2 linked regions of the Blastopirellula sediminis genome follow. The protein of the gene in region 1 interacts with the protein of each later gene in a pairwise test. Links are inferred from orthologs where the notes say so. Each region holds a gene or a part of one and is shown on either strand. Other genes may lie near its edges.

Region 1 (6,177 bases):
ATCTGGCGCCCGCTGAGAGTCGTCATCGTCAGCGTTTCGCCGGTGTAATCGTTGATCTGGCCGACGTAAACTTCGGGCGCGCGGGATTCGACGCTGCGCTGGAGATAGACGCGATCTTCCGCAACGGCGACGACGGCGCTGCCGAGCGTCAGCAGTGCGATCAGACTAAGGCGAACGAGGTTCAACGGCGCGGCCTCAACTTCGAGGTATCGACGTAGGCGTGTTGTCCCCCGTTTTCCTCGGCCAGGCGAACCAGGAAGTTCCGGCGTCCGTCCCACGGGCCAACGCCGAACTCGATGGTGTTGATCACGGCGCTCCGGTTGCGGCGGCGGATGTCGGCCATCTCCTCTTCGGTGGGCGAACCGTCGGCGTCGGTCAAAAAGAAGATGACGTCGGCGTTCATCTGCAGCGCCATGTGGAGCGCCTTGAGATGGTTGGTCCCGCCGGTCGCCGAGATGCTGCCGACGAATTGTTCGGCGAGCGCTTTTCCTTGATCGTCCGCGAACATCAGCCGCGGCGTGCCGCCGAGCGGATTGAAGACGCGCGGCTCTTCGTTGTAGAAGATGATTTGAAACTGATGGAGCTTGTCGAGATCGCGGAGGCTCGTCAGGAGTTCGCTCTTCGCCGCGGCGAGCGGACGTCCGGCGGAGTTCCCCATGCTGCCGGAGCGATCGAAGACGTAGGCGAACTTGCTGCCGGTTCCTTCGATGCCGAAGACTCGCGTCTTGCCGGCGCCGTCGAGACCCGCTTTGCTTCCTCCTCCACCGCCGGTGAGTCCGCTTGCGCTGGGCAAGCCTGACGTCTGCGAGGCGGCGTCTCCCGCGTCGCCGGTCGGCAGGAAGCCGGCCATATCAAGCGGGGGCTGATCGACCGACGGTAAACTTTCGGAGAGGGACGAATCGGCGGTCGACGTGGAGCTGGCGGCCGACTCGTTGTCATCGGAATCGCCGTCGACATATTCAGTCCGGCCGTCCGAGCGTTCGGCCAGCACGATGCCGCCGCTGCGGCTTGGTTCGCTCGCCGCGCCGCGAGGTGTGGTGCGGATGGTGATCGCCAACACTACGATGATCGTCACATGGACCAGCATCGACATCGCCCAAGCCGGCATCGCAAAGCGGCGCGCGGCTTTCTCGCTCTCGGCCTCAGGCGGATGGATCGGCGTAATCATCGGACGGTCGTAAGTTGTTGTTGGGAAAAGGAGAAACGCGCTCTCGGCGCGGATTCTAGAGGGACGCTTACCTGGGGTCAACGTTGGATAAGCCATCACCGCTGCTAGCGGCGTCGTCCCACTTACGTATTATGCCCCGTTTTCGGATTTTGAAACAATTTTGGGGAGGGGAACCGATTTCGAGGAAGCGCGAGCCATCTAAACGGCGGTCGGCTTGTCGCAATCGCGGGGGTTTTCGGAGAGCAGGCGACGAATCGCCGAGAGGGCGGCGTCGAAATTGTCGGGCGCCAGAAACCCTTGGTGAACCCAATACTTGCGATTCTTCCGCCCGCTGATCCACCGCCCGCTAAAGGCGATGTCGCGTCCCTTGGTTTCGACTTCGTAGTTGCGGACTTCGTCGATGGTGAAAGTCCGTTCCGCCTCGTCGGCTAACATCGGCGCCGTCACGTCTCCCCAGAAGCAGCCATTCAAAACCAGGACTCGTTGGCTGGTGACCGCGTAGAGCATCTTTTCCTGGAGTCGTCTTTTGAAATAGGGAGCGAGCAGGCCCCGCCAGCCGACGGCGATGAAGAGGCTGGAGACAAGCGTCATGATCAGAACGAACGGCGACTGTTCGGCAATCGCCGTCCAAATAGAAATGACCGCTCCGGCTCCGCCCACAATCGCCAGGATGCCGCCAAACGCCATCTCTCCGAGCGTTTCGCTCCACTGCTTGTTCAGGTCGGATCGGCCGAGGTAGTAGACCTCTTCGCCCGGTTGCAGATGGGGGCGCACTTGCGGCAAAAGGGGATGCGCCGTCAGCGGCGTTTCTTTGGCGGGAGGCAGGTGAGCCGCATCGCGCTGCTCAAGTTCTGACTTCAAGAGATCGATCAGCCGTTCGGCGCCTGGGAGCAAACCGACCGGCAAGCGTACCTGCATGCCGTCGCGAAAGTGGATCGCCGTCCGGACGTCGGTCTCGGAACCGGACGAATGAGGGCGATGCGTTTTGACGCTTTCCAGTTGGTTCAAGTATTGCTGGTGGACCGTTGGCCACAGAACGGTCCGAAAGCTGAGCAGCTCATTCTCGAGCCGGAACCAGCGAATCGTCCCAAGCCAGGGACGCAGCACCAGATAGTAGCCGCCGGTCAGACTCAGCCCGCTGGTGACGACGGCGAGCGCGAGAAAGACCCACGGCGTTTGCATCTGCACGCCGGGTCGGCCGATGCCGAGCGCCAGCATCATCATGCCGAAGAGGGAGAGTCCGATCAGCAAGATGACGACGAAGATCTGTTTGACCATTACGGTCGCAACCGACGCGATGTCGAGATTCCCTTCCAGCCGATCGCTGCCGCGCTGGACCTGGGCGAGACAAAGCTTGGCAAGTTCCAGGCCGTTCTCCAGCGAGCGAAAGTCGATGTAGATCGAACTGCCGTCGCGCAGTCGAATGCGGACGCCGTGTTGATTGGTTTCCCAGGCCGGCATATCAACGACGTCATCGAGCGGAACCGACCGACGCGCGCGAAGCGGCCGGGTGAAGGTGAGGTTCGTTTCGTCGGCTTCGAACCAGGTGAGCAGGCTCATGATCCAGATCAAGATCGTCAGCAACCCGGCGACGCCGATGATCAGGGTCATGCCGCCGATGAGATATTGCCCCGGAAAATTGCCAGTCAGCGAGACGATCGCCGTCGCCAACGAACCGCCCGACAGCAGAAACGCCGCTGCGTATCGCTGCAAAAACTGGCGCCAGGAGAACTGCCCGGTGAGACTGACCATGGTTTTCCCCGCGTGGATGACGCGATTGCCGCGAAAAGGGGACGATCCGAGCGCCCGACGTTGCTGGGCATCCTCCCCCGAGCGGAGATTTCCCTTATAATTCAAGGATTATCGCCGTCCCCATTTTCCCGAGGTGGAAAGTGGCTCTTTGAGGAGTTGTCCGTTGCCGCTGCAAGTCGTTCATTATCCGCATCCCACGCTGCGTTACAAATCGAAACCGGTCAAACGGGTCGACGCTGATCTGCGCAAGATCGTCGACGAGATGTTCGAGCTGATGTACGAGAACCGAGGCATCGGACTGGCCGCCAACCAGGTTGACCTGCCGATTCGTCTGTTCGTGGTGAACCTCTCCGGCACGAAGGGGGAAGGAGAAGAGCTGGTCTTCATCAACCCGGTCATCTCGCGCCCGAAAGGGAACGAGGAAGGGGAAGAAGGCTGCTTGAGCTTGCCGCAGGTCTATGGACCGGTGAAGCGCCCAGCCGAGATCCAGCTCGACGCCTACAACCTGCAAGGTCAACTCTTCAGCAAGCGAATCGACGGCATGCTGGCCCGCGTCGTGCAGCACGAAACCGATCACTTGGACGGGATCATGTTCTTCGACCGGATGCAACCGGCCGCGCTGCAAGAGATCGCCTACGACATCGAAGAGTTCGTGATCGACTACAAGAGTCGCAAGGATGTCGGCGGATTGCCGACCGACGAAGAGATCGCCGAACGGCGGCAGCAGTATGAAGAGACGTATTGCTAACGGCGATGGGGAACGACGAACAAACGCATAACGCCCCAACATGGCGAACTACGAATGGTTCGCCATGTTGGGGCGTTTTTTCTGGGTGAACGCCTTACGCGTCCCCCTTCGGCTCACGTCCCTTCGGGTTCGTGTCCCGATTCGTTTTCCATGTCTTCGATGTACCGCCGGAGGCGTTCGTTTTCGTCTTGCATGTCTTTGATGCGGAGCATGTTCGAGACCCGCTTGAGCAGCTCGACTTTGTTGACGGGCTTCGAGAGGAAATCATCCGTTCCGGCAGTAACCGCACGTTCGATGTCTCCTAATTCGTTGAGCGCCGTCACCATCAGGATCATGATCCGCGAGGTGGCGGGGTCGCTCTTCAGTTTCTGGCAAACTTCAAAACCGCTCAGCTTCGGCATCATCACGTCGAGCAAGATCAAGTCGGGCTTGAACGACGCCGCTTTGTCGAGCGCATCTTGGCCGTTGACGGCGATTTCAGTCTCGCAATCGACCCCGGCGAGGTACGCTTCCAGCAGTTCAACGTTGGCTTGATTATCGTCGGCGATCAGGATTTTGTTGGTGTCGGCCATCTGCCCCTTTCCGTAGGCGAATATCTCGTTTCCTACGGAATTATAAGAGGAATCTCGGCAGACGAGAATGACGCTAGTTCGCCGCGACTCGGCGCCTGGTCGGCGCGGCCTGGCTCAGCTCCTGGCGGTATTCGATCGGCAAGACTTCCCGCTCGAGCACCTCCGGATCGTAAGTGGTCCATGTTTCCCGAATTCGACTGGCGTAGACCCGTCGCATGACGTGCATGTCGCGCCAGTAGCTGACGTAGGCGTCTTTGCTCCAGTCGCGCTGCGGCATTTGGCCGGGGCTTTTGATCAGCCGCCAGGCGCGAACCTGGAAGCGGCCGTGCGAACTGTCCCAGTCATAAAAAATGAGCTGGTCGATCACATGACGCCCTTGTTGATCGTAAAGGTGGTTGACCTCAATCAGGTCAACTTTATCGACGGCGGCCGTTTCCTGGGGAGCGGCCCCGGCGATCGCGAGCGTTAGAAGGCCCGCAGCGATGAGACTATTCATGCTCGTGTCCTTTCATCCATCCTTGGTTGAGGGATATACCCCTCGCCCTGTTCCGATAGCGGCGAAGGGTCGGCGAGACTCAGCGACGTAATGCCGCATGCGAAGAATGCTATGGCGAAATCTATGCCAATTCGTATGCGGGCTGCCGAAGTCCGGTCGTTAACCGATAGCAGCTAATGGCTTGCGGAAAATAAGAAATTCAGAAGCTAGGTCGCAGACACTATCGGTGAAATTGATAATGCGCGACTTTTTCGCGGTTCATGAAGAAAAATGCCTAACCGCTGCGCATGTGGGCGGCGAGAGTCGCCAGGATCTTTAGCAATAAAAAAAGGGGAGCCGTAAACGGCTCCCCTTTTAAGTTTAGGGTTTGCGGTCCGCCTTACGATTTTGTCGAATCGTCCGGCATCCGGACCATCTCGACCTTCTCGGTCTGGCCGCTAGCGTAGTGGATCAGGACCGGGGTTTGGTCCTTCGTCAGGCTATCCAGATCGGTCTGGAAGGTGACGCTTTGGTTGTCGCCGATCTGCCAGGCGACTTGCTGCGTCTTCAGATCGACGGCGCCATGGACCGGCTGACTGTTGCCGGTCAACGCGTGGTAGTAGGTTCCGGCGATCCCGCCCGACTTGCTGACCGCCAATTGCAGCAGCATCTTCGACGAGGTCGCGTCGGGGCTGTCGACGATCGCGTAGACCCCCAGCGGCATCCATTGTTCGCCGTCGTCGGCGCCCACTTCATTCGCGGTCGAGGCCAACTGCGAAGCGTCGGCCGCTTGTTGGGTGGCGTAGGCGGTCTGGTCTTCGACGGTCGCCCCTTCTGGGTAGTAGTACGAGTCGCTGTAGACGTAGGTGGTCGGCGTCGCCGCAGATCCGACGATCCAGCCGGCCAGAGCGCCGAAACTGGCCGCCGCCCAAGCGTCGGCGTGCGGATACTTGTACTGCCAGGCGTTCGGATGGCCGGCGTACCAGGCCGGGGAGAACGGTTTCGGTCCGTTGTTCCAGTAGCCGCTGACGTTGTTGTAGATCTGCCCGTTGCGAGCGTTGACGTTGATCTGGTTGTTGTTGATGTTGACGTTGCGGTCGTTCACGTTCGTGTTGTTCTGACGAATGTTCGTCTGACGAGCGTCGACGTCGCGATCGGTCACATTGCGGTCGGTCAGGTTCAGGTTGTTTTCGGTCAGATTGCGGTCGCTCAGATCGCGATTGGCCGGGTTCACATTGTCGCGAGCGCCGTCCAAGCCGAGGAAGTTGTTGAGCTGATCATTGCTCGGGCGACCACTGCCAATGGCGTTGCGATCGCCGAGCGACGCGCCGCTTCCTTGGAACTTGTCGAGGTTGCTCCCTTCCAGGGCGCTCGACAAGCGAGAGTTGCCGCCCAGGTTTTGCAGGCTGCGATCGCCGCTTCCCAGGTTGCTGCCGCCGGCGCTCGGTCGCGAAAGATTGCT
Region 2 (4,629 bases), 2.6 Mb from region 1 along the record:
GCGCCGCCGACGATCATGCGCGTAATGACGTGCGCGATGCGCATGGAACTGGTCGCTTTCGTTAATCGAGCCAACAACTTTCGGGATAATCGACGCGCAGCAAGTATAGCCCATGCGCCGGCGCCGTCATCCCGCCGATGGTGCGGTCTTTGGCGGCCAGCACTTCGGCGACCCACTCCGGCGGGCGCTTCCCCTTGCCCACCTCGACCAGCGTCCCGACGATGATCCGGACCATGTTGTACAAGAAGCCGTTCGCTTCGACTTCGATCGCAATCTTGTCGAACTCGTGCCGCTCGCTTTTCAAGACTTCCAGGTCGTAGACGTGGCGAACGGTCGAAACTCGCTCGGAACCGGCCGCTTCAAAGCTGGCGAAGTCATGCTCGCCAATCAGATGCTGGGCGGCGGCCTGCATCGCGTCGAAGTCGAGTTCCTTCTTCACGAACCAGGCGTACTGCCGCGAGAAAACGTCGTTGACCCGCCCTTCCTGCACCAGGTAGCGATAGCGTTTTTTGATGGCGCAGTCGATCGCGTTGAAATGGGACGCGGCGTTCCGCGAGCTGCGAACGACAATGTCGGCCGGCAGTTCCGCATTGAGCGCTCTTCGCAACACGTCGGCCGACAACTTCGACTCGGTCCGAAAGCTGACGACCTGGCCGATGGCGTGAACGCCGGAGTCGGTTCGCCCGCTGCCGGTGACGCGGATCTTCTCGCCGGTGATCGAAAGGAGCGCCGTTTCGATCGACTCTTGAATCGTCGGCTGGTCGTTTTGAATTTGCCAGCCGGCGTAGTTGGTCCCGTCATAAGAGACGACCAGTTGCACGGTTCGCTCAGACATCTGCGTCTCCCAATTGGAGACGCATGACACTAGCCCGCAGCGCAAGCGAGGGAATGTGCCTGGCTACTTCGAACCACGTAAGCGACGCCAACCGCTTTCCCTCGCTTGCGCTGCGGGCTAGTGTTGGACTGGATTGCGGCCGTGAGGCAGCCACCGCGTTACACCGCGGCGGCCGAGTTGACCAGCAGTTCGGCGATTTGCACGGCGTTGGTCGCGGCGCCCTTGCGGAGGTTGTCGCTGACGCACCAGAAAGCGATGCCGTTTTCGCACGACAGGTCTTTGCGGATGCGACCGACGAAAACCCCGTCGTCTCCGCTGCAGCCGAGCGGCATCGGGTACTGACTGTTGGCCAGATCGTCGATCACCGTGATCCCCGGGAAGTCGCGGAAGAGTTGCGTCGCTTCGGCGGCGGTCAGCGGCTTTTCGGTTTCGACCAGGATGCTTTCGCTGTGGCAGTTGGTGACCGGAACGCGAACGCAGGTCGGACAGACCTGGATCGATTCGTCGCCGAAGATCTTGCGGGTCTCGTAGACCATCTTCATTTCTTCGGAGGTGTACCCTTCATGCTTCAAGCTGCCGATCTGCGGGATCAGGTTGAACGCGATCGGGTGGGCAAACGCCTTGCGGCTGTATTCATGACCGTCGAGCGAAGCCCGCGAGCTGTCGATCAGTTCAGCCTGGCCGGCGACCCCTGCTCCGCTGGTCGCTTGATAGGTCGAGACGACGACGCGGCGAATTTTGGCGGCTGCATGCAGCGGCTTCATCGCAACGACCATCTGGGTGGTCGAGCAGTTGGGGCTCGAGATCAAGCCCTTGTGGTTCTTGATCGCTTCCGGGTTCACTTCCGGCACGATCAGCGGGACGGTTTCGTCCATGCGCCAGTAGCCGCTTTCGTCGATGACGACGCAGCCCCGCTCAATCGCCCAGGGAGCGAATTCCTTGGCGGTTTCGTCCGGGGTGCTGCCGATCACCAGATCGAGACCGGTGAACGCATCCGGAGTCAGTTCGACGACGGTGTGCTCTTCGCCTTTGAACGTCAGCTTCGTGCCTGCCGAACGTTTGGATGCGAGGAACGTGATCGTCTTGTAGGGAAAGTTTCGTTCTTCCAATAGCTGGCGAATGATACTACCTACGGCCCCGGTGGCCCCGACGATTCCAATGTTCTCGTACACCATCAACTCCTGTGGCGAAATTGTTTTGTTTCAGTCCCCTACCGCGGCACGTGCGGACAGGACAAACCCGCATTATAGCGAGTTTTCAACTGACAGTTCAATCCTGCCCAGGGTTCGCAGACCGAACCCTGGGGGGAGGAATTCGTAGAAAGGAGCGGCGAAAAAACGCCTATCCGCTTACTCCGTAACGAGATCCCCCAACAGCTGAATCTGGCCGACCCAGATGTTGGTCCCAGTGTACTTGGGAGATTTCAGCTCGGTTTCGGGGTCTTTCAGGCGGAAAGCGACCGGCTGGCGGTCGGGCTGCTCGGCATCGAGCTTGATCGTGACCGTGTGAACGGCGGTCGGATCGAGGTCGTTGGCCACCTTCAGCAGGGCGAGCCGATGGTAGGTGCAATAGCTGTCGAACCGGGCGACCAGCTTGTCGCGGGTCTTGCCGTCGACGGTGACGCTGACCTGGCCCCCGTTGGGGCCAAGCAGGTCGTACAGTTGGGCCAGCGAACCGCGGAACTTGAAGGTCAGCTCGCTCCCCGGCTCGCTCGCGTGCCAGATTTGGCCGAGCCGATTGCCGAAGCTCTTTTGCAGCTGTTCCGTATTGGCCAGTTTCTCCCAGTTCCCTTTCAGCATCGACGGCTGCAGCGGAATCATCTTGGCCGCTTCCCAGTTGTCGGCGACGAACGGAGTCGCGAGCTTCGCCGCATGATCGACCGGCGGCAGGTCTATCATCTGTTCGACCGCGGCGGCGACGTCGCCGGCGTACAGGTCATGCCCGCCATCGAGCGGGTGAACGCCGTCGGTCGAAAACTGGATCACGCCGTCGGCCGGCTTTTCGGCCGATTGGAAAACGAGGGTCCCCTCCCCTTCCCGCTTCACGACGTCAACGCAGAAGTTGACCGACGGGATGCCGTAATGCTCGGCCAGCATTTCATCGGCCGCAGCGGCTCGCGAGCACATGCCGCGGCGGGTCGGTTCTTCGTAGCCGACCTTGAAGGTGTAGACGAAGCAGATGTCGGTTTCGGGGTTCGCTTTCCAAGTCTGGCGAACGATCCCTTCCATCGCTTTCCAGATTTGCTCCGGCTGCGCGCCGCCGTCGTTGACCGAAAACTCCACGAACAGCAGGTCGGGCTGGTACTGCAGGGCGTCATGCTGAACGCGGAAGACCCCCAGATCGCTGCCGGTGCCGCCGATCGCCGCATGGATTTCCTCGACCTTGGCTTTCGGGAATTCCTTTTGGAACCACTCGCGGGTTTTGACGCGCCAGCCATTGGCCGCGGTGATCGAACCGCCGAGATAGGCGATCTTCACCGGTTGACCGGCGTTCAGCTTCTTCAGGACGTTCCCCAGTCCGTCGCGCGGGACGACCTTCTTGGCCGGCTGTTCTTCGTAGATCGGTTCGACCGCAGCGTACTTCACGACGAAGTTGACGATCGGCGTCGGATCTTCCAGGCCGTGCGGGTGATGGCCGATTCCCGGTTTGGCGATCAGCTCGATGGCGCCGCCGAGCTTCTTATAACGTTCGGCGATCACGCCGGTGTTTTCGTCCCACGGGACGACGTCGTCGGCGTCTCCGTAGACGTGCAGCAAAGGAATGCCGGCCTTGGCGAGCGGCTCCAGCTTGTCGACCGGGTTCTGGTCGTAGGCGAGCGCTTCCGCTTCGTCGGCAAAGCCATAGACTTCCAGCGTCCGCTTCCATTCGCCGGCGCTCCCCTTCCCTTTTCCTTTGCCGCCGGGCCAGCTTTTGAAGTCGCAGACCGGCGCGTCGCCATAGATGCAGGCAACCTTCTCTGGATTAGCGGCGGCCCAGTTGTAGGCGTACAAGCCGCCGCGGCTCAGTCCAGTCAGGGCCGGCTTTTTCGCCAAGCCGTACTTCTCGGTCAGCTCTTTGTAGAGCGCGTTCCAGTGGGCGACCGCGGTGGGCGAGCCGAGCATGTTCGGCACGTGCATGTAGACGATGTGGAAGCCCTTGTTGAGGAGCATGACGTCCGGTTCGGTCTTGTGGCCGAAGAACTCGCCGTGCCAGAGCCACGGATTGCCCGCCGCCGCTTCTTTCGGCGTGACGACGGTCACCTGCTTGCCGTCGACTTCAAAGTCGTAGCGGTCGAAGCCTTGGTATTGGCTCTTCTTTCCAGAGAACTGCGGCGCGGCGATCGCTGATGTCGCAAAGAGAACGAGCAGCGCAAACGAGCAGAGTGCGTTTCGGATCATGTCGGATGTTTTCAGGGGGGAAGTAACGGCGGGGCGAACAAGCATTCAGACCTTCTATCATGGTCGACCCGCGGTGGGGTCGCAATCAGCGGTCTAAAGGAGCCATCGTAAGCCGGGAGCCGACTTATTCTCCCCCCCTCCCCTGCCCCGCCGTTGTTTCGCCTATGGCCAAACTAACGGGGAAATCGCTCGCCTAAGTTGGCCGCGCCTTAGGCGAGAATCTCGTTCACGACGCGGCCATGGACGTCGGTTAGGCGGAAATCGCGTCCCTGATGGCGGAAGGTGAGCTTCTCGTGGTTGATCCCCAAGAGGTGCAGCATCGTCGCATGGAAGTCATGGACGTGCATGACGTCTTCGACCGCGTTGTACCCCAGCTCGTCGGTCTTGCCGTATTTGAGACCCCCTTGGATTCCGCCG

Evidence for each region.
Region 2: the proteins of def (region 1) and LOC68_RS24485 interact in binary tests that used the Escherichia coli proteins (3 or more experiments, as listed by UniProt). The link is inferred for Blastopirellula sediminis from one-to-one orthologs.

What each region holds. Positions count from the first base shown.
Region 1 is NZ_JAJKFT010000010.1:515,907-522,083, reverse strand. The notes cover bases 2,003-4,875. They hold def (peptide deformylase), read left to right. Parts: upstream 2,003-3,083; coding sequence 3,084-3,668; downstream 3,669-4,875. Other genes in these bases: LOC68_RS13720 (hypothetical protein), read right to left, coding at 4,314-4,736; LOC68_RS13725 (response regulator), read right to left, coding at 3,782-4,240; LOC68_RS13735 (hypothetical protein), read right to left, coding at 2,003-2,920. In the rest of the region: tetratricopeptide repeat protein, read right to left, coding at 1-185; hypothetical protein, read right to left, coding at 182-1,168; more of hypothetical protein, read right to left, coding at 1,367-2,002; hypothetical protein, read right to left, coding at 5,116-6,177. UniProt on the Escherichia coli protein: Removes the formyl group from the N-terminal Met of newly synthesized proteins. Requires at least a dipeptide for an efficient rate of reaction. N-terminal L-methionine is a prerequisite for activity but the enzyme has broad specificity at other positions.
Region 2 is NZ_JAJKFT010000010.1:3,140,431-3,145,059, forward strand. What follows is about bases 1-2,977. They hold LOC68_RS24485 (aspartate-semialdehyde dehydrogenase), read right to left. Parts: upstream 2,008-2,977; coding sequence 994-2,007; downstream 1-993. Other genes in these bases: LOC68_RS24475 (glycosyltransferase family 4 protein), read right to left, coding at 1-44; truA (tRNA pseudouridine(38-40) synthase TruA), read right to left, coding at 62-835; LOC68_RS24490 (GDSL-type esterase/lipase family protein), read right to left, coding at 2,185-2,977. In the rest of the region: more of GDSL-type esterase/lipase family protein, read right to left, coding at 2,978-4,212; DUF1501 domain-containing protein, read right to left, coding at 4,422-4,629.